Linked DNA regions of Zymomonas mobilis subsp. mobilis ATCC 10988. The protein of the gene in region 2 interacts with the protein of the main gene of each other region in a pairwise test. Links are inferred from orthologs where the notes say so. Each region holds a gene or a part of one and is shown on either strand. Other genes may lie near its edges.

Region 1 (13,436 bases), 1.1 Mb from region 2 along the record:
CTTCGAATTAAACCACATGCTCCACCGCTTGTGCAGGCCCCCGTCAATTTCTTTGAGTTTTAATCTTGCGACCGTACTCCCCAGGCGGATAACTTAATGCGTTAGCTCCGCCACCCAGATACCATGTACCCGGACAGCTAGTTATCATCGTTTACGGCGTGGACTACCAGGGTATCTAATCCTGTTTGCTACCCACGCTTTCGTACCTCAGCGTCAACTATAGACCAGTAAGTCGCCTTCGCCACTGGTGTTCTTCCGAATATCTACGAATTTCACCTCTACACTCGGAATTCCACTTACCTCTTCTATGTTCTAGTCTAACAGTCTCAAAGGCAGTTCCAGAGTTGAGCTCTGGGCTTTCACCCCTGACTTATTAAACCGCCTACGTACGCTTTACGCCCAGTAATTCCGAACAACGCTAGCTCCCTCCGTATTACCGCGGCTGCTGGCACGGAGTTAGCCGGAGCTTATTCTCCCGGTACTGTCATTATCATCCCGGGTAAAAGAGCTTTACAACCCTAAGGCCTTCTTCACTCACGCGGCATTGCTGGATCAGGGTTTCCCCCATTGTCCAATATTCCCCACTGCTGCCTCCCGTAGGAGTCTGGGCCGTGTCTCAGTCCCAGTGTGGCTGATCATCCTCTCAGACCAGCTATGGATCGTCGCCTTGGTAAGCTTTTACCCTACCAACTAGCTAATCCAACGCGGGCTCATCTTCAGGCGATAAATCTTTGATCTCTCGATGTCATACGGTATTAGCTCGAGTTTCCCCTAGTTATTCCGTACCTGAAGGCAGATTCCCACGCGTTACGCACCCGTGCGCCACTAAGGCCGAAGCCTTCGTTCGACTTGCATGTGTTAAGCATGCCGCCAGCGTTCGTTCTGAGCCAGAATCAAACTCTCAAGTTCACTTCTTACCATCTAATCACCAACCTAAATCAGCAACTAAACAGCCTTGAGCTTTTTGACTAAGGCGTTCTTGCACAAACTGCAGATAATTTAATATCTACAATCTAGACATATGAACGACTTAAGGTGCTATCCGTAAACTCTAACCAACCTAAGTCAGCCAGACAAACCGAACAGCTCCGCCGTCCACATGTCCCTTCACTCATTCTTACAATGTCAAATAGCGAAAAATCCTCTTAACCCCTTGACTAACCTTAGTCAACCAAGAAGTTTGAATTCCTTCAAATTCATGAAGATTTTCTCCTTAAGAGCGTTCCGTTTAGCGGTGCGCCCCGTCGGTGTGAAGGCCTTCTATGCATTTAAACCAAACCTTGCAAGCAAAAAATTCATATTTTTGTAAACTTTCTTATAACTACCTGTTTTATAACGCTTTTTTCACAAAAATCCCCACAAAACTAGCACCGACACAAACCTAAAAACTAAAAGCAAACCACAAAACCTACCCCTCGCAAAAAACCTGAAGGCTAAAATGAGGAAAAAACCTTCTTCCAAGGCTGATTTCTGCCTTCTATCCCTTATATTTGGAACAAGGACGATGTGATCTGTCCTTTTATAAAGGAAAATAGAATGTCTACTGCCATTGATATTGTGGCTTCGGTTCAGGCTAAGGCCGGTCACGAAGCCGAAGTTGAGAAAATCATTAAAGCCGCAGTGCCGCCTGCCCGTGCGGAAGAAGGGAATATCAAATATGATGTTCATAAAGACCTTCAGCGCAAAGGGCATTTTGTCTTTATCGAACGCTGGGCTGATAATGCCGCTATCGGCAAGCATGGCGGAACGCCCCATTTTCAACAGCTGGTCAAAGACTTGCAGCCCATCAGCGAAGGGCTGGATGTGACTTTCCTCGAATGTATTTCGCAGTAATCCAGCTATTCAAGCAGTGTCTTTCTTTCAAAAGGCACTGCTTGAAGTCAGTTTGAAATGATTTCTTGTAATTTGATCCAAGCGGCTTTCTTCACATCATAAGCAACCGCATGTGCCGGACTAGAGGACGGCAGAATGTAATAAGGTAGCTTTGCGCCTATTTTTTGTAATTCTTTGATGCCTAATTGGGCGGCCTTTTGACCATTAAAGGCGAGCGCTTTGAGGTTGGGTAGTTTCCCGATCAAATCCCCCAGAGGATTGGGGCTAACTTCTTTAATATTACTATCGAGACTGCCTTGCCTTTTGGCTGTGCCGATGACATCCCAAAGACCAATATGATGGCGTAGTAACCCTTCAAGCCTTTCGGGGTAGGCTGCGGAATCTATATCCTCTCCGATAATATCGCTCATTAGCCGCCAGAATTGGTTGCGTGGATGACCATAATATTGCGCTTTTTCAAGAGAGGCGACCCCCGGTAGGCTTCCTAAAATCAAGAGACGGCTATTGATATTTGTTACCGGAGCAAAACAACGCAGCATTGGATCAGCCAATACTCCCTCCCCTTTTTTGACGTAGAATGAAAGTCTAATGATAGAACGGGACAGCCAGATCCTAAAGGTAAGAATGGTTTTTATAGGAAAGCTGCAGGCTTGGCCTTTATAGTGATTTTAGATTTTTAGTAGGTAATGCGCTTAGAAGATTTTGAAAGGCGACTTTATTTTGATGGCCTAATTCATCAAAAGAACGGTTTTCTGGGGTAAAATTATAGCGGTGAGATAAGAATTGAGAGTTAGATAATGTCAGGGTAGCTTTGAATTTGCGAAACTCAAGCGCGTCGTTCTTTCTAAACTCCGCGCTATAATCGAAATTAAAGTAATAAAAAACCGACCTGAAAAATCAGGCCGGTTTTTCTGTTTTTAAGGCTATGAAGACGCCTTTTACAAGTCAGCTAAAGCCCAGTAACCGTTTTTAAACGTCGAGATTGGCGACTGATAACGCATTCTGCTGAATGAAGTCACGGCGTGGTTCCACCACATCGCCCATCAGACGCGAGAAGATTTCATCAGCGACATCGGCCTGTTCCACTTCGACTTTCAGCATCGAACGGTTGGCAGGGTCTAACGTGGTTTCCCAAAGCTGTTCGGGGTTCATTTCACCCAAACCTTTATAGCGGGAAATCGAAAGGCCTTTGCTACCGACTGCCAGAATGGCTTCAAAAAGCTGTGAAGGACGATAGATATCCTGACCGGCCTCTTCATCCATCTGTGCAGCCAGAGTGACTAACCGTGCCGGATGGGCAGAAATATAGCTTTCTGCCTGTTCCTGTGCCAGTTGATGCAGCTTAGCGGCTTCTGATGACTGAATGAAGTTCCAATCCAATGTATGGGCATCGGTGACCCCACGCCATAAGCGTCGGAACAGGAAGCCTTCGGGGATAAATTCAACCGACCAGCGGGCATCGCTTTCGCTATCGGAACGGGTCAGAATTTCAGCGACCTGTTTCAAGATATCTTGGCGTTTTTCATCCGCGATATCGCTTTGGAAAGCCCCTGCCAACGCCGCTGTTTCAATCAAAGGCGCATAATAGCGGTTCGGGACGTAATTCATAAGAAGTCGCGTCCGGCGGGCATGTTCTACCATCTGATGAAGATCGTTACCGGAACGATCGCCGTTATCGGTATGCAGCATCATGCTGGCAACACCGGCATCCATCAGATAGTTATCAAGTGCGGCTTCGTCCTTGAGATAGACCTCGGAACGGTTTTTCGCCACTTTAAACAAAGGCGGCTGCGCAATGTAAAGATGCCCGTTTTCGATAATTTCTGGCATGTGGCGATAGAAGAAGGTCAAAAGCAACGTTCTAATATGCGCACCGTCAACATCGGCATCCGTCATGATGACGATTTTATGATAACGCAGCTTTGCAATATTAAATTCGTCGCGGATACCGGTGCCTAGCGCCTGAATAAGCGTGCCGACTTCTTTCGATGAAAGCATCCGATCAAGGCGAGAGCGTTCGGTATTCAGGATTTTACCTTTGAGCGGCAAAATGGCCTGATTATGACGATTACGCCCCTGCTTGGCGGAGCCACCTGCGGAATCTCCCTCAACGATGAAGATTTCGGATTTGGTCGGGTCACGTTCCTGACAATCCGCCAATTTCCCCGGTAAGGAAGCGATATCCATCACGCCTTTACGGCGGGTCAATTCACGAGCGCGCTTGGCAGCTTCACGTGCCGCCGCCGCATCGATGATTTTTTGGATAATGACCTTGGCATGTGCCGGATTTTCTTCCAGCCATTCTGCCATCTTATCGGCCATCAGGCTTTCGAGAGGTTGCCGAACCTCGGAAGAAACCAGTTTATCTTTGGTCTGGCTAGAAAATTTCGGGTCTGGCAGCTTGACCGAAATGATTGCAGTCAGCCCTTCTCGCATGTCATCGCCGGTAAGCTGGACTTTTTCTTTTTTCAAAAGACCGGATTTATCGGCATAATTGTTTAAGGTGCGCGTCAAAGCAGCGCGGAATGCTGCCAAATGGGTACCGCCGTCACGCTGCGGAATGTTGTTGGTAAAGCAAAGAACCTGTTCATAATAGCTGTCGTTCCATTCCAGAGCGACATCAATCATCACATCATCGCGGTCGCCATGAATAGCGACAGGTTCGGGAATTAACGCTGTTTTTGCCCGATCAAGCCATTTCACAAAAGCAGCGATACCGCCTTCATAGAATAATTCGACCGTTTTTTCAGGATCGGTGCGCTTGTCGGTTAATTGCAACCGGACACCGGAATTCAAAAAGGCCAATTCGCGGTAACGATGTTCCAGCTTTTCAAAATTGAATTCGGTAATTTTGAAGGTTTCGGCAGAAGGATGGAAGCGAACCCGCGTGCCTCTTTTATCGGAAGCGCCGACGACCTGTAACGGTTCAACGGCAACACCATGCTCGAAACGCATCCGGTGTTCTTGTCCATCGCGCCAAACGGTCAATTCAAGATAATCACTAAGCGCGTTCACCACGGAAACGCCCACGCCGTGCAAACCGCCGGAGACCTTATAAGCGTTACTATTCGCGTTATTATCGAATTTACCACCGGCGTGAAGCTGGGTCATGATGACTTCAGCTGCCGAAACGCCTTCTTCGGGATGAATACCGGTTGGAATACCGCGTCCGTTATCTTCAACCGAGACCGAACCATCGTCATAAATCGCGATTTTTACCAGATCGCAGTAACCGGCCAAGGCTTCGTCAATGGCGTTATCGGAAACTTCGAACACCATATGGTGCAGACCCGATCCGTCATCCGTATCACCAATATACATACCAGGCCGTTTGCGAACGGCATCCAGCCCCCGCAGAACCTTGATAGATCCTGCATCATAATCGTCATGCTGTTTTGATGTTGCCATAGTCTTAACTTATAGCGGGATGTTGCCAATAACCCAAGCAAAAGCCGCCTGATTTTAAAGGAAATATTACATTATCGGAGGAAGCGGTAAAAAGAGCGCGGATCTTTATATCCCCTTTTATACAGTCAGTCGGTTCTCTTTTTCAGAAAGCGGAGATAATTTCGCCCTTATCAAGCTGAAAATAGCAGGCGGCCTCCCCTGCGGTTTCAAAGAGAGAAGGTTCGGTACCGGTCATCCAGACTTGGCCGCCTTTTGATCGCAAAATATCAAATAAAATCGCCCGACGGGACGGGTCAAGATGCGCCGCAACCTCATCCAGTAACAGAACCGGCGGCTGGCCATTTTTTTCGGTAATCAGATTAACTTGAGCCAACACAAGCCCAAGTAACAGGGCTTTTTGCTCGCCTGTCGAGCTTTGGGCAGCAGGCATGGCTTTGGCATGATGGGTGACCTTTAGATCTGCGCGATGAACGCCTTGCAATGTCCGACCAATGGCGGCATCGCTTGTCCGGCTTTTTTGCCAGATATTTTGCAAAAGCGGCATGATCTCTTCGGAATTATGAGTCACAAGATCGCGGCTATCAACACCTTCTTCCAAAGCCAGATCCGCTTTGGCGAAAAGGCCGTCTTCCTGTTTGGCAATTTCTTCGGATAGTAAATCCACAAGCTGCCGCCGTGCCAAAAGAATATGGGTCGCCTGTTCCGCCATAATCTGTTCCAAGCCGTCTAACCAAAGAGGATCATAGCCTTTTTCATCGGAAAGCAGCTTGTTCCGTTGTCGCATCGCCGCTTCATAACGGCTGTAATGTCGGGCATGAGACGGAAAAATCGTCAATGTCAGCCGATCTAGAAAACGGCGGCGCGAAGAAGCACCTTCCTGAAACAATCTGTCCATTGCAGGGGTAAGCCATAATATCGCCAGCCATTCCGATAAGGCATTAGCCGAAGTCGTCACGCCATTAACGCGCACCTGACGCGAGGATGCCCGAGGTGCAAGCCCGATACCAATGGTTACGGGATCAATTCGGCCTGAGGATTCCAGTGGATGCAGTTTGGCCGAAATCGCAAAACCGCCCTCGCCTTCGCGCCGGACAAGATCAGGTAAAGGGCTGCCGCGAAATCCTCGCCCCGGAGAAAGCAACGAAATCGCTTCTAAAATGTTTGTTTTACCGACACCATTTTCACCGGTCAGGATTACCAGCCCAGCTTCGGCCTGTAATCGTATTTGCTGGTGTGACCGGAAATCATGGAGAGAAAGGCCGGATATAAACACAGTAATGCCCCGTTCCGATAGAATTATATGATAATGATATTGGGAAAGTTAATTTTTTATAATAAAGTTTTAATGCTAGGCTAATAAAAGCTGAAGAGCGAAAGGCACCCATCAATGAGCGCAGATCCTAAAATAATCGAACATCTTAACCGCCAACTTACCAATGAATTGACGGTCATCAATCAATATTTTCTCCATGCCCGCAGTTTAGAACATTGGGGCGTTTCGGTTCTTGCCAGAAAAGAATCCGAAGAATCTCTTGAAGAAAGAGGCCATGCCGATGCTTTGATCGAGCGGATTTTTTATCTTGGCGGCCTGCCTAACTTGCAGCGTTATGAAGCTATTACCGCTAGTGAAGACGTGCCTGCGGTTTTGAATACGGACTTGCGGCTTGAGAAAAAAGCGGTCAGCGATTTGAAAGTAGCCATCGCCTATGCAGAATCAACGCATGATTTTGTATCCCGCGATCTGTTCGTCAAAATTTTGATCGCCGAAGAAGCCCATATCGATTTCCTGAATACTCAGCTTAATCTGATCGAGCTGATGGGATTGGAACGCTATATTCAGCAGAATTCTGATCCAGCCTGATTTATCGGAAAAATAGCTGCCATGTCTTGTCATGGCAGCTATGCCGCCGCCTGTTATGAAAGAAGAAGTCATCTTATGGGAAAAAATCTTTTCTGGGCTGGAATAGGGCTTCTTGCCTTGACGCTTTCGGTTGCGGCCATGGCTTATCCCCATGGATATCACTATGGCCATTATGGGCGGTCGGGATATATCCGAAACGGTTATTCATCTGGTTATGTCAGAGGTTATGATCATTCCGGCTATATCCGTCATTATGGCTGGTCTGGCTATGTGCCGCGTTATGGGTCAATGGGCTATAACCATCGTTATAATCCCTATAATCATAATCCTATGCGCTATAATCACAGCTATAATCATCTGGATAGGCAGCTTTTATATCCGTCCAATCGCTGGGATGGCGCTTATCGCTATAATGGCTATGAACGGTAGCAGAATGACATTTCTGCCGATTTCAAAGTCCCTTGCCTTGCCGTTTTTGGATAGCCTCTTGTAGAACAAAGGGGGAATATCCATCTCTTTTCCTCGCCCTGATTGATAGCCCCGCATCACCAGACCCATTTTCTGAAAGATAGGATTTTTGCCTGTTATGCTTTCGACTATTTCTATTCGCGGCGCACGCGAACATAATCTCAAAAATGTTTCGATTGATATTCCGCGCAATAAACTTGTCGTCATGACCGGCTTGTCGGGGTCGGGTAAATCCAGCCTCGCTTTTGATACTATCTATGCCGAAGGACAGCGGCGTTATGTCGAATCCCTGTCCGCTTATGCTCGCCAATTTTTGGAAATGATGCAAAAGCCGGATGTCGATCATATTGAGGGTTTATCGCCAGCGATTTCTATCGAACAGAAAACGACCAGCAAAAATCCGCGTTCGACGGTCGCCACAGTCACCGAGATTTATGATTACATGCGGCTGTTATGGGCGCGGGTCGGGATTCCTTATTCTCCGGCAACGGGATTGCCTATTACCGCGCAGACCGTCAGTCAGATGGTTGATCGGGTGATGGCTTTGCCGGAAGGGAGCCGTTTGCATTTATTGGCTCCGGTCGTCAGAGGACGAAAAGGCGAATATCGCAAAGAAATGGCCGAATGGCAGAAAGCAGGCTTTTCACGACTTCGGATTGATGGTGAATATTATCTGATCGAAGAAGCACCAAAAATTGACAAGAAACGCAAGCATGACATTGAGGTTGTGGTTGATCGTCTGGTTATCAAAGAAGGGCTGGAAACCCGTTTGGCGCAATCGCTTGAAACCGCATTAAAATTGGCGGACGGGATTGCGATTGCCGAGCCAGCCGATGAAGGCCGTTTCGAGCCGATGCTTTTTTCCGAGCATTTTTCTTGTCCGGTATCAGGTTTTACCATTCCTGAAATCGAGCCACGCCTTTTCTCTTTTAACGCGCCACAGGGTGCCTGCCCTGCTTGTGATGGGTTGGGCGAAAAGCCTTATTTTGATGTGCGGTTGATTGTGCCGAATGAATCCCTTTCTTTGGCAAAGGGGGCTTTGATGCCTTGGGCGAGAAGCACGCCGCCCAGCCCTTATTATATGCAGATTTTATCCAGTCTGGCGCGTTATTATGATTTCTCGTTGGAAACGCCTTGGAAGAAGCTCCCTGAAAAAATTCAGAATGTCATTCTTTACGGGAGTGAAGGCGAAGTTATTCCTTTGCGCTTTTCTGAAGGTAATCAGATTTATGAGGTTGAAAAAGCCTTTGAAGGTGTGATCCGCAATTTGGAAAGGCGGCTGGTAACGACTGATAGCGAAACCATTCGCGAAGATATTGGACGTTATCAATCGGCAGCGCCCTGTGAAGTCTGTCATGGTGCGAGATTAAGGCCGGAAGCCTTGGCCGTTCTGATTGACCATCATAATATTTCTGATGTGACCAAGATGACCGTCAAGCCAGCTTTGGAATTTTTCAGACAGTTACCCGAAAAGCTGACGGAAGCACAAAATCAAATTGCTGAACGCATTTTGAAAGAGATTATCGAAAGGCTGGGATTCCTCGATAATGTCGGGCTGGATTATTTGAGCCTCGACCGCTCTTCCGGCACACTTTCTGGTGGTGAAAGTCAGCGCATCCGTCTCGCTAGTCAGATCGGTTCCGGTTTGTCCGGTGTTTTATATGTGTTGGATGAACCCTCTATCGGTTTACATCAGCGTGATAATGATCGCTTGCTTGAAACCTTGAAGCGATTGCGCGATTTGGGCAATTCAGTTCTGGTTGTCGAGCATGATGAAGATGCTATTCGTCTTGCCGATTATGTCGTCGATATGGGCCCCGGTGCGGGGGTGATGGGTGGTAAAGTGATTGCCGCCGGTTCGCCACAGGATATTATTGATTGTCCTAATAGTTTGACCGGGGCGTATCTTTCAGGGCGGCGGGAAATTGCAGTTCCCGATAAACGTCGCAAGGGGAATGGTAAAAAGCTGACCATTAAAGGAGCGACCGCCAATAACCTTCAAAATGTGACGGCATCTATTCCCTTGGGGACTTTTACCTGTGTCACGGGGGTTTCAGGCTCCGGTAAATCCAGCCTGATTTTGGATACGCTTTATACGGCGGCGGCCAGAGAATTGAATGGTGCGCGGCTGATTAGTGGTGACTATAAATCTATTTCGGGATTGGAGCATCTCGACAAGGTGATTGATATTGACCAATCACCTATTGGGCGCACGCCCCGTTCCAATCCGGCAACCTATACCGGTGCGTTTACCGCTATTCGGGAATGGTTTGCCAAATTACCGGAGGCTCAAGCCCGCGGTTATAAAGCCGGTCGTTTTAGTTTTAACGTCAAGGGCGGGCGTTGTGAGGCTTGCCAAGGTGATGGCGTCAAAAAGATCGAAATGCATTTCTTGCCGGATGTTTATGTCACCTGTGATGTCTGTCATGGTGCGCGCTATAATCGCGAAACGCAGGAGGTCAAATTCAAAGGCCAATCTATTGCCGATGTTTTGAATATGACGGTCGATCAGGCAGCAGAATTTTTTGAAGCGGTGCCTTCTATCCGTGACAAGATGGCAATGCTTGCCCGTGTTGGTTTGGGCTATATCAAGGTTGGTCAGCAAGCGACGACTTTATCAGGCGGTGAGGCGCAACGCGTTAAATTGGCAAAAGAATTGTCAAAAAGGGCAACAGGGCGAACGCTGTATATTCTTGATGAACCAACCACGGGTCTTCATTTTGAAGATGTCCGAAAATTGCTGGAAGTTCTGAATGCCCTAGTCGATCAAGGAAATAGCATTGTCGTGATCGAGCATAATCTGGATGTCATTAAGACAGCTGATTGGCTAATTGATCTGGGTCCCGAAGGTGGCACTGGTGGCGGTCAGATTATTGCGGCTGGCACGCCAGAAAAAGTGGCCGAGACTGAGGGAAGCTATACTGGCCATTATTTAAAACGGATGCTTCAACCCAAATAGGCGGTCAAGATTAGGGTCAGTTTTTTAGAAGCTGACCCTGATTTGTCTTTCAGACTTAAAGATGATTGTAATATTTGAGAAAGCTGAAAGTCACAGAAACCAACATAATTGTTAGAAATAACAGCCGTAACAATTTAGAGCTTTTATAAATGACCAAATAAGCCCCTATTTGGCCGCCCAGAAAAGACCCGATACCCATCATTAAAGCGGCGAAATAGTTTACTTTGCCACCCCCTATAAAGATAGTCAGTGCCGTGACATTGCCTGCGATATTTAACGGTTTTGCATACATTGTCGCGATATTCAGACGTAATCTGTAGATATGATTCAAGATAATTGTCCAGATCGCGCCTGTACCTGGCCCGAAAAAACCGTTATAGAATCCGACAGCCCCGCCAAGACAGGGCAGTAATTTTGGATTTTCGGGAAGGCTTTCTTTCTCGGGCTGGGAATAAGAGGTCGGAGAAAAAATATAATAAAGAAAAACCGATAGAAGAAGCCATGGGACAATTTTATTAAGCCTTTTTTCGTCGCAAATTTGAAGTAGAATTGTTCCCAAGGCAGAAGCGATGACCGTCGAGAATAAAGACAAATATAATGGTCGTAATTTGAGATGACGGCTTTTCCAAAAGTGTAAGGCAGCAGAGAATTCACCAATAGCCGATTGGAATTTATTAGTTCCTAAGGCGGTCACGGCACCCATTCCGGTTAAAGCCAAGGCAGGAACCGTAATTAGCCCCCCGCCCCCGCCCAATGTATCGACGATGCCCGCGATAATGGAGATGATAAAAAGGAAAAGATCGCAATATAGGGTTGAGTCCATGGGGCGGATACCTTTTAAAGCCGCCTATCCGGCTGTCGTAAAATCAGAGACGTCAAAATTATGTCGAAAACGCGCGGAAGAGAGCGAGATTGAAGGACAGAGCCTTCCGATGATGTCCATACTCTGTCCTTGTAAAATATGAAGGTATTTTACGTTAAAATAGCCGTGTTCCGAGTGGCACCGACTGTTCCGGCGAAATGAGAATAACGCGCCCTTCGGCATCGGACACGCCCAAGGTCAAAACTTCCGAGAAGAAATGCCCGATTTGTCTTGGCGGGAGATTGACAACGCACAGAATCTGACGGTCTATTAAATCTTGGGCAGTGTAGAAATCGACTATCTGGGCGCTTGAGCGTTTAATCCCGATATCTGCCCCGAAATCAATGACCAATTTCCATGCCGGTTTACGGGCTTCTGGGAAAGCCTGCACTTCGATAATTTTGCCTACCCGAATGTCTATTTTTAAAAAATCGTCAATAGTGATGTTCGACATTATTAATACCCATTTCCAATAGAAATCAGAAGCAGGCTAGCATCACGAATATGATTTTTGCGCTCGATCTATCGCAATTAAATGCAACAAAAAATCAGCTTTTTATCGGGTCGTTTAATGAAGGGGCCCTTCGGCTTTGCGATCAAAAAATTGCCGAACATAGGGATTGTCGGTTGTCCGAAGGTCTTGAGTATTTCCTGTCCAGATAATACGCCCTTCATGCAGGAAGGCGATCTTATCCGCAATTTTGCAAACCGAAGCCATGTCATGGGTAATGGTAATTGCGGTCATACCATTATCGCGCACGAGGCTAAGCGTTAAATCGTCAATGACATCAGAGCGAATGGGGTCGAGGCCTGCGGTCGGTTCATCAAACAACAGGATTTCGGGTTTAGCCGCAATCGCCCGTGCAATCGCTACGCGTTTTTGCATCCCTCCCGATAATTCCCCAGAACGAAGATTGAGAATCCTGTCATCCAATCCGACCCGTGCGAGATATTCGCTCGCCAATTTTTGCATTTTGGCGGGATCGCGTAAATGACCTTGGGTAATGGCAAAGGTAATATTGCGCCAAACTGGCAAGGAATCGAATAACGCCCCGCCTTGGAACAGCATCCCGATATGATCGCGAATAGAAGCCAATTGGCTTTGGGACATGGTTTCAATATCCTGCCCCTCTATTTCGATAGAACCGGCATCGGCTTCGATCAGGCCTAATATGGTTTTCAGCAAAACCGATTTGCCGCCGCCGGACTGGCCGATAATGACAACCGACTGTCCTTTGTCGATATCAATATCCACGCCTTGTAAAACAGCGTGATCGCCAAAAGATTTTTTTAACCCGCGAATTCGGATGAGAGGCTGTGTCTGAGGCATAAGAATCTTTATCCGAAAAAGAACATGGTAATCATCAGATTTGAAAACAGGATCATGATAAAGGCGCTGACCACCGCCCGCGTTGTTGAACGTCCAACACCTGCCGCGCCGCCGGTGGCAAAAAAGCCGTTATAACAGCCCAATAATGCAACGAGAAAACCGAAAACTGTCGATTTTACCAGCGCCATATGGACATCTTCGGCCTTTAGGAATTCGCGTGTTACCTTGAGATAATTTTCAGGGTTAAAGCCCAATTTGCTGATTGAAAGAAGATAGCCCCCGAAAATGCCGATAACATTGGCCAGCATTACCAAGAAAGGCAAAGCGAGGGTAGCTGCATAAAGGCGAGGTGCCAAAAGATAGCGATAGGGATCTGTATGCAGCGTTTCCATCGCATCAATTTGCTCGGTCACCCGCATAGCGCCCAATTCGGCGGCGATCGCAGAAGTGACCCGACCGACAACCATCAATCCGACCAAAACGGGGCCTAATTCCCGAACCATACCGATAACAACCGCCGCCGGAACTGTCGATTGCGCTGAAAAACGGCTGGCCGCAGCATAGACCTGTTGTGCCAAGGCTGATCCGGTAAAAACAGCGGTTAAGGCCACAACTGGAAGCGAATTCCAGCCGATTTCAAAAAATTCGTGGAAAAAACGACCGGGATAATAAGGCGGTAAAGCGCCTCTCAACAAAATCGTTATTCCGAAACGGG
Region 2 (17,282 bases):
CCTTCACACAGTCAGAAGAACTGACCCATTTGTTACAAAATCGCGGGATTCCGCATGAAGAACTGGCCTTCCCGAATGAAAGGCATGGCTTCCTTCTTCATCGCCATTGGTTGACCGCATATAACAAAAGTTTTCTTTTTATATCCCGCTATCTATATGAAAATGCAGGAAAAAATGTTAATGAGTAACGGTCTTCAAGGTAAGTCGCCGTAAAGCGCATAACTATAGAAGAGGTCAGCCCGCATAATAATTTCAACAGAATCGCCGCCAAGATCAATAGAACGATCGAGCCAATAGCTTCTATGCTCAACAAGTTGATTTTTTAAAGTGCGGTCGGCTTCAAGACGAAGGTTTTCTGCATAGTTAACTTCTTTTTTATTTTCCATGCCGCCCTACTCATTAAAAAATTATTATCTCACTCAATATGAAATTTTAGAATAAATCTGGGAAAATTTCTTTTTGTTTGCGAGCATTGTCAGGAAGTATTTGTATTAAATTTTAACACATAGAACAACCAATATTTTGCAAAGACTTGGTCTCAAATTTTCGCATTGTGCATTCATGCCCTCCCCATGTAACAAACTGAAATTATTGCGAAAAGCGGCCAAGCCTCCGATCACGATCAGAGCCTTAGCTGAAGCCATAGACATGCCTGCTTCCAGCTATGCCTTTTATGAAGATATGAATCGTTTCAAGAAAAAATATCTGCCCTTGGAATTGACCCGAAAAATAGCCGCCGTTTTAATGAATCACCAAATCAACCCAGAAGACATTTTGGCACTTTCCGGCCTGACCAGTTATGAATTAAAAACCGAAATCTCGGCCATCCGGCAAATCATGCCCCCCATACAATTTGTAAAAATGAATATGGCGTTACCCAATGAAACGCTGCTGGCCGAAATGTTTGAAGACTTGCTGGCCGATCTTGACCTAAATGCCCCCAAAAAGGAAATCGCCTATAATCTGGCACAACATCTGCCAGAAGCCCTTTCCGAGACCGCCCGAAAAATCCCTGATAAAATCCACTAATCAGGATGAATTTCTTTTCAAAATCTATAAAGGGGGAATGACCAAGCATAAAAAGGGGCATCATCGATGGCATGGCTGGTCATTACTATTGCAGGTTTATTTGAAGTTATCTGGGCATATTTCATGAAACAATCCCAAGGCTTCACCCGTATCATTCCAACTATCATCATGTTTGTTACGATGTTTACCAGCTTCGGCTTGCTATCATGGTCAATGAAATTTCTGCCTTTGGGAAGCGCTTATGCCGTCTGGACAGGTATTGGCATTATTGGCAGCTTTATCGTCGGCATTGTTTTTCTGAAAGAACCCGCAAATTTTATCCGTATTCTTGCTGTCTCACTTATCATCGCAGGGATCATTCTCATGAAACTTTCAAACAAGAATGTCTGAATAGAGACTCCCCTATTTTCTAAAATCGGGCATTTTTTTGATTCCTGTCAGAAAATTTCGCCTTTCAATATAAAAATCAGGGATGACTACAACTGAATATCTCGAAAGATATGGGCTTCAATATTGACGATATGATGATGAAACTATAGAGAAATCACCCATGCCCCCGTAGCTCAGTAGGATAGAGCGACGGTTTCCTAAACCGCAGGCCAGAGGTTCGAATCCCCTCGGGGGCACCATCTTTTGATAAAAGCCTTTAATTTTCTCAAAAGTCTTTCCATTTAAAATTATTCTTTTTTGAACGCAGAATATCCCCCTTTTCTTTTCTTCAAAACCGACCATCCTTTTTTCTTTGTTGCCTATAAAGACAATATGTCGGATAATTCGATCTCTTCTCAAGAATAGCTTTGAAATAAATCACTTTCTTTACTGAAACAAAAACGAATAAAAACGGATAGTCTTGGCGTGATAAAGAAAAACGAGCGACCTTATTCCCATTATTCCCTCTTACGGCTCAAAAATCTTTATCAGGAAAACCCTAGAAATCCGCATATTCTATCGCTTATCCACGATGAACTAGGCTATAGAAACAGCGATTTCGCACAGGATTTAATCCAAAAAATCGAATGGGCTATTCAAAAAATAGACCGAGACGCCACTCAAAAAGAAGCCAGCTTTTCTTTTTTTGAAGAAGAAAAACCCCTTTCTCAAAAAGGGAATAAGAAATTTAACCTACTGGATAAATTGCTGCATTTCTTGCCCAGTTTTAAGGCTAAAAAAGCCAATGAACCCGCGGCTATTCTCGCGACATGGACAGCCGAAGAAGCGCTTTCACCTCAGACCTACCGCAATCCCGAAGATTTAGCCTCAGGCGATAAAAAAGCGGTCGCCTCACTAACAAGAGCACAGCTTCCATGGGAAAATCGCGAAAGCCTGCCCCCTAAAAAAAGGCTCTATTATCAGATTATTCTTGGCTCTATCCCCATGCAGGAAGCAACAGAAAAACTGATCCAGCTTTTTGGCAAGGATGAAGAAACACGACAAAGAATAAAGGAAAAATCGGCTATTGCCGCTATTCTCGTCGATGATCGCGGTTTTCTTGTAGAAGATAACAATGTTGCCATTTCCAGCTTTGCATGGGCGTTACCGCAAGCCTTAAAGGGAAAACTCGATATTCTAGGGGCTTGGCCGGATATCGAACCCCAAGTCACCGAATATCTCACCACTATCCTCCAGAATAACGGCACAGACGGGAAAAAGCAGCCTCTCGACAGAGGTATTTTGGAAGAAGCCTTTCAATGGATAACGGAACAATTTGGCTTGCCTTCCGATCTTATCGAAGCACCCAGCTTTGCGCTTCGGATCTACCACCCGTTGTCATCAGACAAGCCCCCGCAAGCTACGCTTCTTAATTCCTTTTTCTTGGGGGATCTTGCGCTGGCACGCAGTCTTCTTCAGCAGGGAAAGGCCAATTCCAGCCTAATCTATTATCTCGGTGATAAAAAAGCCGAAAATATTTTCAATTTGCTTACCGATCATGATGCCGTTGAAAAAGCCGTTTCGCCTGCCCTAATGCCGATCGCCCGTTGGCCTTCCGCTGGCGGTCATGCTCTGGTGCTATTGCAACAAGCCGCCGTTAATCTAACCCGTGACCAATTACAGGAAAAAGACGGCATCATCGCCGTTAATGGGCCCCCGGGGACAGGGAAAACAACCTTACTTCGGGATGTTATTGCGGCAGCGGTGGTCGATCGCGCCACGGCCATGGCCGAATTTGATGACCCAGAACACGCCTTCATCCCGACTGGTAAAAAAATAACGATGGGCGAAAAGGCGTTTTTCCATCTTTACCGCCTCGACCCGTCGATCAAAGGGCATGAAATTATTGTTGCTTCCAGTAATAACAAGGCGGTCGAAAATATCAGCCAAGAATTACCGGCTATAGAGGCTATTGGCCGCTCAACAGAAGAATTAAACTATTTCCGTAGCATCAGCGATCAACTCCTCAACCCGCAAAGCTATTTTGAAAAAAATAACAGCGCAGATGATAAAAAAACGGAAAATAACAAAAGCTGGGGGTTAATCGCGGCCGCTTTGGGCAATGCCAAAAATCGACATCAATTTTTGCAAAGTTTTTGGTGGGATCAAGAATATGGTTTCAGAAATTATCTGAAAGCGGCTCGGGGCGATAAAGTCGTTCTTCCTACCCGAAATCCAACAACAAAACAGGTCATCGGTGAGCATCAACCCGCTATTGTCGAAGCCGAAAATCCCCCTTCCCCCCAAGAGGCCAAGACCCGTTGGCAAAAATCCCGAATTCACTTCAAAAACCTCAAAAATGAAATTGAGACGGAATTAAAAGACCTCCATACGGTGCGACATATCGTTCAGGAGATAACAAAATTACGCAAGCCGCTCACCGAAAGTGAAACCGCTTTTTCGCATCTGCAACGCCTTACAACCCAAGCCAAAGATCATCACCGCTATTGCTTTAAACAACAGGCAAAAGCCAAAGCTATCCATGAAGGCGCGCTGGAAAATATAGCTCGCCATCAAAGCGAACGACCTTGGATATTTGCCCGCTGGTTCAAAACCAAAGGCTGGGAAGCATGGCTCCAAGCCTATACACGATTGGAACTTCTCGCCTCTCGTGCCGAAATTGACGAAAAGCTTGCCGATCAATCTTATAGTGAAGCAGCCCAGTCATTAGAAAAGCTACAATCTGAATATGAAGCACAAAAAAAACAGCTTGAACATTTGCAGCGGAAGCTTGCCGACTACAATAATCGGATAGCGCCTTATCGTGCGTCTCTTGGCGATAGAATTATTGACGATTCATTTTTCAAAAAAAGCCATGAAGAGATCAATCTTACTTCCCCATGGCTCCCCGACAGCTTGCATCGGAAAAGAGAAGATCTTTTTATTGCGGCTCTGAACCTTCACCATGCCTTTATCGATGCTTCTGCACAAAAATTTCTACATAACCTAAGCATCTTCATCAAAATCTTCTCCTCAGGTTCGCCTTCGAACGAAGATGAAAAACAATATCTCGGCGACCTATGGTCAAGCCTATTCATGGTCGTTCCCGTCATTTCAACCACCTTTGCCTCAATAGGCCGTATGCTGGGTAACCTTCCGCCTAATAGTATTGGCTGGCTTCTGATTGATGAAGCAGGACAAGCCGTGCCACAAGCCGCCGCAGGGGCAATTCTGTGGGCAAAGCGTTCAGTCGTCGTCGGCGACCCTTTGCAAATCCCCCCCGTCGTTTCTTTGCCGGAGCAACTGACCTCCAAGATTTGCCAATTTTTCAAAGTTGATAAATCAATCTGGTCAGCGCCAGATGCTTCAGCGCAAAGTTTGGCCGATCAAGCCTCCAATTTCCAAGCTGTCTTCAATTCGGATCAGGATGGTCGCCGCGTTGGCATCCCTTTATTGGTGCATCGACGCTGCCAGAATCCGATGTTCGAGATTTCAAACCGAATTGCTTATGACAACCAGATGGTTCATGCTGCTGGCAATCCCTCCATTGGTGCTATCGGCAAGGTAATTGGCCGATCCCGTTGGCTGGATGTAAAAGGTGAAGCAGATACCAAATGGTGCGAAGCCGAAGGCCAAGTTGTTATCGATTTTCTAGAAAAGCTGGCAGCAGCAAGCATAACCTCCCCCGATTTATTTATCATTACCCCCTTTCGCATTGTCTCAAGCGAATTAAAGCTGCGCCTTAGCCAAAAATCGAGCCTACTTGAAAGACTCCAAATCAAAAATAGTGAATGGATTAGAAGCCATATTGGCACAGTTCATACATTTCAGGGGAAAGAAGCGGATTCTGTTATTTTGCTACTAGGGGCTCCTGCGAATAATCAAAACGGTGCGCGCCGCTGGGCAGCCGAAACGCCAAATATTTTTAATGTTGCAGTATCACGAGCCAAGCAGAATATTTACGTCATTGGCTCTTATGATGCATGGGCAAAAGTTGGTTATACACAAGATATTGCACATAGCCTGCCCTGTAATCGTAGCAATAACAGCCCTGCGGCATAAGCGGCATAAACTGTCGTTATTCTTCATGCCTTCAGATTAACGCATGCCGAGACATCGCTAAGTTAGCTGGCTGATTCCTAAGAACCTGATTTCGCCTCATCTTAGGTGATACTCAAAATATCTGGCTGTTTAGATATTGTGTTTAAGACATAAAAAAACAGCCATTACTAAAAAGTAAGGCTGCTTGCTTCACTCCAAGAAGGAGAAGATGGTGGACGCGGCAAGGATTGAACTTGCGACCCCTGCGATGTCAACACAGTGCTCTACCACTGAGCTACGCGTCCTCCGTGGAAGCGGCTTCTATGGGTAAAACGTTTCTCATGCAAGCCTTTTTTTATATTTTTTTGAAAAAAGATATAAATTTTACGTCCTATGAGAAAATACTCCTTATAATTAGGGGATTTTTTTGATCTTCTTAAAAAATCAAAAACCTTGTTTCCATTAATCTCCATCATAAAAAAATCTTGGAATTTTTTTCCTCTCTATTTCTACAGAGAATCATCCCCGTTGATTCCTCTGGGAAAAGACCGCTTAGAGCAAAGCGATCTTTTCCTTAAAATAATTCTCTCAAGAGAATTATTTTTGGCGTTACCAGCAATATAAAAATGCAATCGCCAATTAATTACAAATAGCAAATATCATTATTGTAATATTTAAAGAAAATTACTTGAAATTAGATCAATCAAAATAAATATATAGCACAAGGAGGAGAGTGAAGAAGGAAATATTGATGCGTATTCTTGCCAAATCTATAGCATTAGCTATTCTAACAACCACCCCGATCTTGGCGGCAACTACAACAACATCACCTTTGCATTCTGTCCATACGAAATGGGAAGAGCATAAGGCTGACCGCGCTTTGGATCATCTTTCCCAGTCCGGACAATATGCAATGGTCGATATTCTGCAGGCCAAGCATATTTTAGATTCTGGAGAAAGTGCATCAGCCTTACCTTTGCTACTTCGCGCATCAAAACGCCTTGTCGCTGCTGGCAATGATCGTCAAAAATTCATCGCAGCAGAAAGTGACTTGCATCCCGTTCCTCAACATCCGGCTTCATCTTCTCACACACCTATAATTGAAAAAACGGCATGGATTCCTGTCGGCGGTGAATTTATTGTTGGAGAAGAACTGGCTCCAGAAAAGAAAACCGCTATTGCGACAGCCAATAGCCAACTCAAATCAGGCCAACGACAAGAAGTTGTGGAAACCATGAAGGTTGTCGGAGAAGATACTGATTTTATTGTGGCTCTTGCCCCCTTGGCTCAAACACAAAAGGCTATAAATCAAGCTATTGCTCTAGCTAAAAGCAATAAATCTCAAGAGGCGTCACAGGTTATCGATCATGTGATGGATAGCCTTGTTTTTATATCGGATAACGATGTTGAAACCATTATTCCAACAAGCAAGCATGCCTCAACTCCCCATAAGAAATAATTCCTATGCAAAGCATTTCTATCGAGTAAGCCTTATGCTTACTCGATAGAAAACGCAGATAGTAATTGCGGTTACTGCTCTCGATTTCCAGCATCACCTCATTATTCATTATTTCCACATTCAAAAAATAAAAAATAAAAATGATGGAAAGGGATAGCTCTTCAGGCGTTCATAAAAACAACGATCAAAATAACGGGGAATAAAACTCTTTTGAATAAAGAGCCTCGTTTTATTCAAAGCATATCGTTTTGAAGATAAGGAGTATACCGAATGTCTGTTGATGCTAAATACCATGCAACTGCCATAGCAACCGGTGGCCGTGATGGCCGTTCGCGTACGACGGACGGTTCCTTAGATATCAAAATGACGGTACCAAAAGAGCTGGGCGGTCCAGGCGGTGAAGGTAATAATCCGGAACAACTTTTTGCAGCGGGTTATTCGGCCTGTTTCCTTGGTGCAATGAAGGCGGTCGCGCCAAAACTCAATCTAACGGTGCCGAAGGATGCAACCGTTGAGGCTACGATTGGGATTGGCCCCCGTTCCGAAGGTGGCTTCGGGATCACTGCGGATCTCTCTATTCATCTGCCAGGTTTTTCTAAAGAAGATGCAAAAAAACTGGTGGAAACGGCTCATCAAGTCTGCCCTTATTCCAATGCGACCAGAAATAATGTCAATGTTGGCTTAAAAATCGTCTAACAAGATTGATTTTTCTTCATTTTTTCTAGATTTATCCGGCTTTCGGTGCCTATTCTTCACGATGTGGGGTGGCGCCGAAAGCCTTCTTACGTTACAAGAAGGCAAGCGTTTCCCAGACGCCTATTTATGTCCACTTAATCGGAAGATATGATCCCTTGGCCAGCGTATTGCCGTCCACAGACACCAACGATATTTCACCTGTTTCTATCATTGATGAAATGAAGTCGAGTTATCTCGACTATGCCATGTCTGTCATTGTATCCCGTGCCTTGCCTGATGTGCGTGATGGGCTAAAACCTGTCCATAGACGCATTTTATTTGCGTCACAGGAAGGTGGTTTTGTTCCAGGGCATCCCTATCGCAAATCGGCAAAAATCGTCGGTGAAGTGATGGGTAATTTCCATCCCCATGGTGACTCTGCCATCTACATGGCCTTGGCTCGTCTTACACAAGACTGGTCAATGCGGGTGCCTCTGATAGACGGTCAAGGCAATTTCGGTTCCATGGACCCAGATGGCCCGGCGGCCATGCGTTATACCGAAGCCCGCCTATCTCCGGCAGCGATGATGCTTCTCGCTGATATTGATCGGGACACGGTTGATTTTTCGCCTAACTATGACGGCTCCAGACAAGAACCTCAGGTTTTACCAGCCCGTTTTCCCAATCTTCTGGTAAACGGCGCGGGTGGTATTGCTGTTGGTATGGCCACCAATATTCCACCTCATAATCTCGGCGAAGTTCTAGCAGCCTGCCGTGCCTATATTGCTGATCCGGCGATTTCTATCGAAGATCTTATTCGCCTTGTCCCTGGCCCTGACTTCCCGACAGGCGGTGTTATGCTCGGTCAAGGTGGTGCAAGGTCGGCTTACCAAAATGGCCGAGGTTCGATTATCATTCGTTCTCGATATAATATCGAAGAGAAACATGGTGACCGTCGTTCGATCGTTTTAACTGAGATTCCTTATCAAATCGGTAAAAGCGCCCTTGTTGAAAAAATTGCCGAGGCAGCGAAAGACAAGCGGGTCGAAGGTATCAGCGATATTCGTGATGAATCCAATCGCGAAGGGGTTCGGGTTGTCATTGACCTGAAGCGCGATGCAACGCCTGATGTTGTTCTGAACCAGTTATGGCGTCACACACCTGCACAAAGTAGTTTCCCAGCGAACATGCTGGCGTTGAATGGTGGGCGGCCAGAAACGATGTCGTTAAAAGACATTATCGCTGCCTTTGTTCAGTTCCGCGAAGAAGTTATCACCCGTCGTTCCAAATATGATCTTTTCAAAGCACGGGAACGGGCGCATCTATTATTAGGCATGGTGATCGCGGTCACTAATTTGGATGAAGTCGTCCGCATTATTCGCAACGCGCCCTCACCCGCCGAAGCGCATAGCGAACTTTCTGCGCGCAAATGGCCTGTTAATGATGTTCTACCTTACATCAAACTAATCGAAGCCGTTGAAGATTTTGAAGAATCTGGTCTCTATACTCTATCCAAGGCACAGGTAGACGCTATTCTGGCCTTACGACTTAGCCGCTTGACCGCCATGGGACGGGATCAAATAGGCGAAGAGCTGAAAAAGCTGGCTATCTCTATCAGCGAACTTCTGGAAGTCTTACGCAATCGCGAACGCCTCTACGAAATCATGGTAGAAGAATTTGATGCGGTTGAAGCTCAATTCGCGACACCGCGCCGAACTCAGATTGTCGCCGCCAGCGATGCTATTGAAGACGAAGACCTGATCGAACGGGAAGAAATGGTCGTAACGGTTACCCATGGCGGCTATATCAAACGGACTCCATTGGATACTTTCCGCACACAAAATCGTGGAGGTAAAGGCCGTTCGGGTATGGCAACCAAGGACGAAGATGCGGTTACCAATCTCTTTGTGACTTGCACGCATACCCCTGTGCTTTTCTTCTCCAATCATGGGAAGGTTTATCGTCTAAAAGTCTGGCGCTTGCCAGAAGGTGCGCCACAGGCACGCGGTCGCCCAATGGTCAATTTGTTGCCTTTAGCCGAAGGTGAAGTGGTCTCAACGGTTTTACCTCTTCCAGAAGATGAAGCGGAATGGGGTAATCTCCATGTTCTCTTTGCGACAGCCAAGGGCAGTGTGCGTCGGAACTCAATGGATGCTTTTACTAATGTTCCAAGTAATGGGAAATTCGCCATTCGCTTTGAAGAAGGCGACGATGACCGTTTGATCGGCGTCACGCTTCTTTCAGAAAATGACGATGTGCTTCTAGCTACCCGTAATGGTAAAGCCATTCGTTTCGCAGCGACCGATGTTCGTGTTTTTCAAAGCCGCACCTCGACTGGTGTGCGGGGTATCACCTTAAAAGACGGTGATGAGGTTATTTCACTTTCAACGCTGCGTGGGTTTGAAACAACGGTTGAAGACCGCGATAAATATCTTCGTTCTGCCGCATGGAAAACAGATCCGGCTCCGGCTGAATTGCCACCAGAAAAAATAAAAGCTTTTGAAGAAGCTGAAGACTTTATCTTAACGGTTACAGCTAATGGATATGGGAAACGGACGTCTTCCCACGAATATCGGCGTAGTAATCGGGGCGGTCAGGGTATTACCAACATCGAAACATCAGAACGGAACGGTTCCGTTGTTGCCAGCTTCCCTGCCCATGATGGCGATCAATTGATGCTGGTGACTGATCAGGCAAAACTGATACGAACAACCGTTAATGATATCCGAATTGCAGGCCGCAATACGCAGGGTGTCACTATCTTTAATGTTGCCGAAGGTGAACAAGTGGTGTCAGCTGCTCGTATCACTGACGATGGTGACGATGAAGAAGAAGGCACAGTAGAAAATCAAAGCGGAGAAGCCTAGGCGGCCAAGCCGCCGCTTCTTCTCATTAATTGTAAGTGAATTTTGATAATGCAGCCTGTCAATATTATCGGTGGAGGCCTTGCCGGTTCAGAAGCCGCATGGCAACTTGCTAGCCGACAAATTCCGGTCAGACTTTTTGAAATGCGTGGGCGTGAAAAAACGCCTGCGCATAGCACAGATAAGTTAGCTGAATTGGTTTGCTCCAATAGCTTCCGGTCAGATGATCCCAACAGCAATGCCGTCGGCGTGTTACATGCTGAAATGCGGAAAATGGGCTCTCTGATTATGATGATAGCTGATCAGCACCGTGTTCCTGCCGGATCAGCGCTGGCTGTTGATCGTGAAGGTTTCGCAGAAGCCGTAACCAATAGATTACAAAATCATCCTTTAATCGAGATTCACCGCGAGCGGATTGACCATATCCCCGATGAAACTACGATTATTGCATCGGGACCTTTGACTTCTGACAGTTTAGCCAATGCTATCACGGAATTAACCGGTCGGGATGCGCTTTCCTTTTTTGATGCTATTGCACCGATTGTCTATCGAGACAGCATTGATATGGATATCGCCTGGTTCCAATCCCGCTGGGACAAAGGCGATGGTCATGATTATATCAACTGCCCTTTGAACAAAGAGGAATATCTCGCTTTTCACGCGGCCTTATTGGCAGGGGAAAAGGGTGATTTTCATGAGTGGGAAAAAGATACCCCTTATTTCGAAGGATGCATGCCTATCGAAGTCATGGCCGATCGCGGCATTGATACCCTCCGTTTTGGGCCCATGAAACCTGTAGGACTGGATGATCCTCGAACAGGACGATGGCCTTATGGCGCGGTGCAATTAAGGCAGGATAATGCTCTTGGCACCCTTTGGAATATGGTCGGCTTTCAAACCAAGTTAAAATATGCCGAACAAATTCGTGTTTTCAGAATGATACCAGGACTAGAAAAAGCTGAATTTGCTCGGTTAGGGGGAATGCATCGGAACAGCTTTATTCGTTCCCCTGTCCTACTGGATGAATATTTACGTCTGAAAAAACAGACTAACATCCGTTTTGCTGGTCAGATTACCGGTTGTGAAGGTTATATTGAATCGGCTTCAATCGGATTGTTAGCAGGTATTTTTACTGCCGCAGATAAACTCGATAGGAAGGTTTCTTCTCCTCCAGTCGAATCAGCTTTAGGTGCATTATTGGGACATATCACTAAAAACGCTGATCCTGACCACTACCAGCCTATGAATATCAATTTTGGGTTATTTCCACCTATTTCGGAAAAACATCCCAAAAAACAGCGAAAAGCTATGATGGCGGAAAGAGCTAGAAAAGCCCTTGATCAATGGATCTCCGAAGAGGCTTTTCTGAAAAGCTCTATTTTAGAGCAGTAAACTTTATTATATTGCTCATCTTTGTTAAAAATTATGTATCGATAAAAGATAAATATCATTTATCTTTTATCGATATTTTTTGATTTTGTCTTTGCGTCCAGAAAAGACAGCATTTATTCTCAATAAAGAAATATTATTTTTTGTTTTTGAAAAATTTTTCCAAAATCTAGAATGCTACATTAAATATACAAAAATATTATTATACAAATAAGGCTTTTAAATACCCATATTTTTTAGAATTTCTTTACAAAGAAACATGTTAAATATAGATTTAGAGATTAATATCAGCCATTTTTATCAAAAATTCTTTTTTTGTTTTATAATATTATGCTGCAAAACTAATAAAAACGCCCTTTCGAAATTAACGATCACCCACAAGAAATAATTATCTGACAGCGCTTACCAATCAATTATTGCCGAACGCAGAGTCCCGTATTAGGACGGTCAACAATCTAAACCGTTTTTCAGAAAATATTGCTTTATAAGCCTCAAAACTTAAAAGCTGCGGTATTTTAATATACCAAAATTTTCTGGAAAAGCCGGCGAATCAGAGAACAGTTACGCACAGGTGAGAACCACGACGGATCTTCTCTGAATTGTTGGTTAGTTAAGAAAGAAACAAGGATTATGACGAACAAAATCTCGTCTTCAGATAATCTTTCCAATGCTGTTTCAGCAACGGATGACAACGCTTCCCGTACGCCAAATCTGACCCGTCGCGCTCTCGTTGGTGGTGGTGTTGGACTGGCCGCAGCTGGCGCCTTAGCCAGTGGTCTTCAGGCAGCGACGCTTCCTGCTGGTGCCAGCCAGGTTCCGACCACGCCTGCAGGTCGCCCGATGCCTTACGCGATCCGCCCGATGCCGGAAGATCGTCGTTTCGGTTATGCTATCGTCGGTCTGGGTAAATATGCCCTTAACCAGATTTTACCGGGCTTTGCCGGATGCCAGCATTCCCGCATCGAAGCTTTGGTCAGCGGTAACGCTGAAAAAGCTAAAATCGTTGCCGCTGAATATGGCGTCGATCCCCGTAAAATTTATGATTACAGCAACTTCGACAAGATCGCTAAAGATCCAAAAATCGACGCTGTTTACATCATTTTGCCAAACTCTTTGCATGCTGAATTTGCTATCCGTGCTTTCAAAGCCGGCAAGCATGTTATGTGTGAAAAGCCGATGGCAACCTCTGTTGCTGATTGTCAGCGGATGATCGATGCAGCCAAGGCTGCTAATAAAAAGCTGATGATCGGTTACCGTTGCCACTATGATCCAATGAACCGTGCAGCGGTAAAATTGATCCGTGAAAACCAGTTGGGTAAACTGGGCATGGTTACCACCGACAACTCAGACGTTATGGATCAGAACGATCCTGCACAGCAGTGGCGTCTGCGTCGTGAACTCGCCGGTGGCGGTTCTTTGATGGATATCGGTATTTATGGCTTGAACGGTACCCGTTACTTGCTGGGTGAAGAACCGATCGAAGTCCGTGCTTACACCTACAGCGATCCGAATGATGAACGTTTCGTTGAAGTCGAAGATCGTATTATTTGGCAGATGCGCTTCAGAAGCGGTGCTCTGTCTCATGGTGCATCGTCTTATTCGACCACGACGACTTCACGTTTCTCGGTGCAGGGCGACAAAGCTGTTCTGTTGATGGATCCGGCTACCGGATATTATCAGAATTTGATTTCTGTCCAGACCCCAGGCCATGCTAACCAGTCGATGATGCCACAGTTCATCATGCCAGCGAACAACCAGTTCTCTGCACAGTTGGATCATCTGGCTGAAGCCGTCCTCAATAACAAACCAGTTCGTAGCCCGGGTGAAGAAGGTATGCAGGATGTGCGCCTGATTCAGGCCATTTACGAAGCTGCCCGTACCGGTCGCCCCGTCAACACGGATTGGGGTTATGTCCGTCAGGGTGGTTATTGATTCTGACTTAACCTATTTGGGTTAAACAGACTTATTTTTCCTGTTTTAGGAAAATAGTTAAAAAGGCGTTATTGGTTCTTCCAATGACGCCTTTTTTTATAAACAAAAAAATCCTTTTGTCGGTTTTATAAAAATACTTCATATTTTGATAAGCCGCCTTAAAAATATAATAAATTTTTATAATATTTATCCGATCAAAGGACCCCTTTATGCTAGAAGTCATTATATCGGCATTACTACCGATTATAATTACTTTAATGATAGGTTTTTTCGCTGGCTGGCGTGGTGAATTTACGGCAAATCAAGCCTCGACCTTGAATAAAATGGTCTTACGCTATGCCTTACCTATGACTTTATTCTCTGGGATTTTATCACTTCCCAAAACACAGATTTTATCGTCGGGTTCTGCCGCAATTATTTTACTTTTAGCCATGGCTGGCGGCTATCTAATTACACTTGGGATAGGATATTTTGTCTGCCAGCGCCCAGTGAATGAATCTGCTCTTTTAGCTCTTTCTGTTAGCGCACCTGCAGTTCCTTTTGTTGGCATAACAGTTCTAGGGCATTTATTTGGCACTGCCAGCACGATATTGGTTTCAATATGTAGCCTGATGATGAACCTCGTGCAGGTTCCCGTTACCATTTTTCTTTTGTCAGCGTATTCCCCAAAAAAGAATACTGACAAAATAGCCACGGATAGTTCTTTTTTTTCTCATATCAGACATGCTTTTACCGAACCTATTGTTATTGCCCCTATTCTAGCTCTTATCTGTGTCAGTCTCTCTATTCCTTTCCCTGAAACCTTAAAATCTTCTTTAATGCTACTAGGAAAAGCGACCGGAGGCGTTGCGCTTTTCTCTTCTGGTATAATTTTATTTTCTCGAAAAGTTATTTTAAGTAAAACAGTAGCATCTTTAGTTTTATCAAAAAATATTATTATTCCAACAGCGGTATGGGTTCTTGCGTCTATAAATAAAACCCCTCCCCTTATCATTGAACAGACAACAATCACTATGGCTATTCCCAGCGCAGCCATCACAACCATGCTAGCCATCCGATATCAATTGATGGAACAGGATATGGCTTCGACTTTATTTTTTAGCACAATTTTATCTATTATCTCTATGGGAGGATTTATTCTTCTAACCGCCATTTAAATTATGTAAGGAGAGCCGGCTTTCTAGAATCGGAAATGCTACGTCAAAAAGGTTTTCTCTTTTATGTCTGATACAAAGTCTACGGTGGCGAAGCTGTTAGTTAAATGCCTTGAAGCCGAAGGCGTCGAATATGTTTTTGGTATCCCGGGTGAAGAAAATATCCGTCTTATTGATGCCATGGCGGATTCTTCTATCCGTTTCATCCTGGTTCGCCATGAACAAGGTGCATCCTTTATGGCGGATATGTATGGTCGCCTAACTGGCAAGGCCGGTGTTTGCACCGCAACCTTGGGGCCCGGTGCCATCAATCTTTTACTGGGCGTTGCCGATGCTCAAACCGATAGCACCCCTATGGTTGCCATCAGTGCGCAAGTCGGTCTTAACCGTATTTATAAAGAGTCTCATCAATATATTGACCTTCAGGGCATGTTTGCCCCTGTTACTAAATGGTCAGACACGATCCTGACGCCAGCATCCGTGCCAGAAATGATGCGGAAAGCCTTTGACCTTGCCCAAAGAGAGCGCCCTGGTGCGGTTTATCTAGCAGTACCACAGGATTTAGAAGAATCTGATGTCTCTGCGGATTTAAAGCCAATCACCGTCCATCCGGTTCACACAACAGCACCAGATCCTGATCAGGTAGCTGCCACGATTGATTTGATTAAGAAGGCAAAGCAGCCAATCATTCTGGCGGGTCACGGCGTTGCTCGTAGCCATGCATCAAAACAGCTCATTGAATTGTCTGAACTTTTAAACGTTCCGGTTGCAACTACCTTTATGGCAAAAGGTGTCATTCCTGATCGCCACCCCAATGCTCTGGGTGTTGCTGGCTTTATGCGCCGCGACTATGAAAATTTTGCGTTTGATGCAGCTGATGTCATTTTGTCAGTTGGATATGAATTGCAGGAATTTGCACCTTCAAAAATCAATCCTAATCACGACAAAAAGATTGTCCATATCCATCATTTTGCTGAAGATATCGATGCAGCTTATCCGGTAGCCATTGCTATTGAAGCGGATATCGACAAATCTTTGGATGCGTTGATTGATGGATTGAAGAAAACAACTTTCCCGAAATTCGACAATCATGCCAAAATTAAACAGATCAAAAAAGAAGAATTAGACGGGAATGCGGATGATCAGAGCTTCCCGCTGAAACCACAGCGGATTATCTCTGATATCAGAAAAGCTATGGGCGATGATGATATCGTTCTGGCTGATACAGGCGCTATCAAAATGTGGATGGCTCGCCTCTATCCGACCCAAAAGCCTTCGACTTGTTTAATTTCAAATGGTCTCTCTACGATGGCCTTTGCGCTACCAGGTGCTTTGGCTGCTAAACTTGCCTGCCCTGACCGGAAAGTTCTCGCTGTAATGGGCGACGGCTCATTCCTGATGAATTCACAGGAAATTGAAACAGCTATCCGCGAAAATATTCCGCTGGTTGTGCTGATCTGGGTCGATGACGCTTATGGCCTTATTAAATGGAAAATGGATCTGGAAATAAAGCATCACCGCGATGTGGACTTTACCAATCCTGATTTTGTTCAATATGCAGAAAGTTTCGGGGCTAAAGGCTACGAAATCAAAAGTGCCGATATGTTGTTACCTGTCATTGAAAAAGCATTAGCCGATGATGGTGTGTCTATCATCGCTTGCCCAGTAGACTACGCAGAAAACAACAAATTGACCGATAAATTAGGTGATCTGACGATCACAATCTAATATATTCTTATAAAGCGTGGGGTATTATTACCCTGCGCTTTCATAAAAAGCTTTAAAATAATAAATCTCTAAATAAAATAAAGAAATTATTTTATATCTTCATGATTTCGGCTTCTGTCTATAGAGGCAAGGTCTTCTTTGTTTAAAAATCCATCATGATCTTGATCTGCCTGATCAAAATGTCTGACCGCAGAAGCGGCATACTCATCGAAACTCAGCATGTTATCATGGTTTTTATCTAGCCGTTCAAATGCTCTTTTGCGTCCAGCTAAATATTCATCGCGGCTTATTTTCTGATCATGATCTAAATCTAGATGTTCAAAATGCCGACTAAACTTATTATTTATATAAGTATTTTTTGCATTTTCGGCATATATTCGTACAGGAGATGTCGATTTAATTGACTTTGAAATAATATCAGATGCTCGCCCCGAGCGGCATAATAAAAATACGCCAGAAGCAATAAGAATAGCGACTCCACCTAGAATAAATGGCAATTTATCTTTCATAATCTAAAAATCTTGTCTTTAAGAAGAGAAATCGAATATTAAGATTTGTCTTTAAAAATTTTATTACTTTTTATATCAGAAAAAATGAATTTCTTCAGCATAAAAATGATGAATAATTCATAAATGCCATGAA

Evidence for each region.
Region 1: the proteins of gyrA (region 2) and gyrB interact in binary tests that used the Escherichia coli proteins (3 or more experiments, as listed by UniProt). The link is inferred for Zymomonas mobilis subsp. mobilis ATCC 10988 from one-to-one orthologs.

What each region holds. Positions count from the first base shown.
Region 1 is NC_017262.1:1,772,412-1,785,847, reverse strand. Bases 2,523-5,637 are described here. They hold gyrB (DNA topoisomerase (ATP-hydrolyzing) subunit B), read right to left. Parts: upstream 5,242-5,637; coding sequence 2,803-5,241; downstream 2,523-2,802. Other genes in these bases: recF (DNA replication/repair protein RecF), read right to left, coding at 5,384-5,637. In the rest of the region: ZMOB_RS08065 (putative quinol monooxygenase), read left to right, coding at 1,537-1,833; ZMOB_RS08060 (DNA-deoxyinosine glycosylase), read right to left, coding at 1,881-2,372; more of recF, read right to left, coding at 5,638-6,514; bfr (bacterioferritin), read left to right, coding at 6,629-7,102; ZMOB_RS08040 (hypothetical protein), read left to right, coding at 7,124-7,531; excinuclease ABC subunit UvrA, read left to right, coding at 7,689-10,529; ZMOB_RS08030 (sulfite exporter TauE/SafE family protein), read right to left, coding at 10,585-11,352; ZMOB_RS08025 (tRNA-binding protein), read right to left, coding at 11,507-11,845; ZMOB_RS08020 (ABC transporter ATP-binding protein), read right to left, coding at 11,960-12,721; ZMOB_RS08015 (MlaE family ABC transporter permease), read right to left, coding at 12,730-13,436. UniProt on the Escherichia coli protein: DNA gyrase negatively supercoils closed circular double-stranded DNA in an ATP-dependent manner to maintain chromosomes in an underwound state.
Region 2 is NC_017262.1:683,106-700,387, forward strand. What follows is about bases 7,323-10,640. They hold gyrA (DNA gyrase subunit A), read left to right. Parts: upstream 7,323-7,662; coding sequence 7,663-10,440; downstream 10,441-10,640. Other genes in these bases: ZMOB_RS03065 (organic hydroperoxide resistance protein), read left to right, coding at 7,323-7,594; trmFO (methylenetetrahydrofolate--tRNA-(uracil(54)-C(5))-methyltransferase (FADH(2)-oxidizing) TrmFO), read left to right, coding at 10,489-10,640. Also shown: ZMOB_RS03025 (S9 family peptidase), read left to right, coding at 1-188; ZMOB_RS03030 (hypothetical protein), read right to left, coding at 195-386; ZMOB_RS03035 (helix-turn-helix transcriptional regulator), read left to right, coding at 562-1,029; ZMOB_RS03040 (DMT family transporter), read left to right, coding at 1,096-1,419; ZMOB_RS03050 (DEAD/DEAH box helicase), read left to right, coding at 1,885-5,460; ZMOB_RS03060 (YfdX family protein), read left to right, coding at 6,191-6,898; more of ZMOB_RS03065, read left to right, coding at 7,169-7,322; more of trmFO, read left to right, coding at 10,641-11,829; ZMOB_RS03080 (Gfo/Idh/MocA family protein), read left to right, coding at 12,457-13,758; ZMOB_RS03085 (AEC family transporter), read left to right, coding at 13,968-14,915; ZMOB_RS03090 (acetolactate synthase large subunit), read left to right, coding at 14,979-16,640; ZMOB_RS03095 (EF-hand domain-containing protein), read right to left, coding at 16,727-17,149. UniProt on the Escherichia coli protein: A type II topoisomerase that negatively supercoils closed circular double-stranded (ds) DNA in an ATP-dependent manner to maintain chromosomes in an underwound state.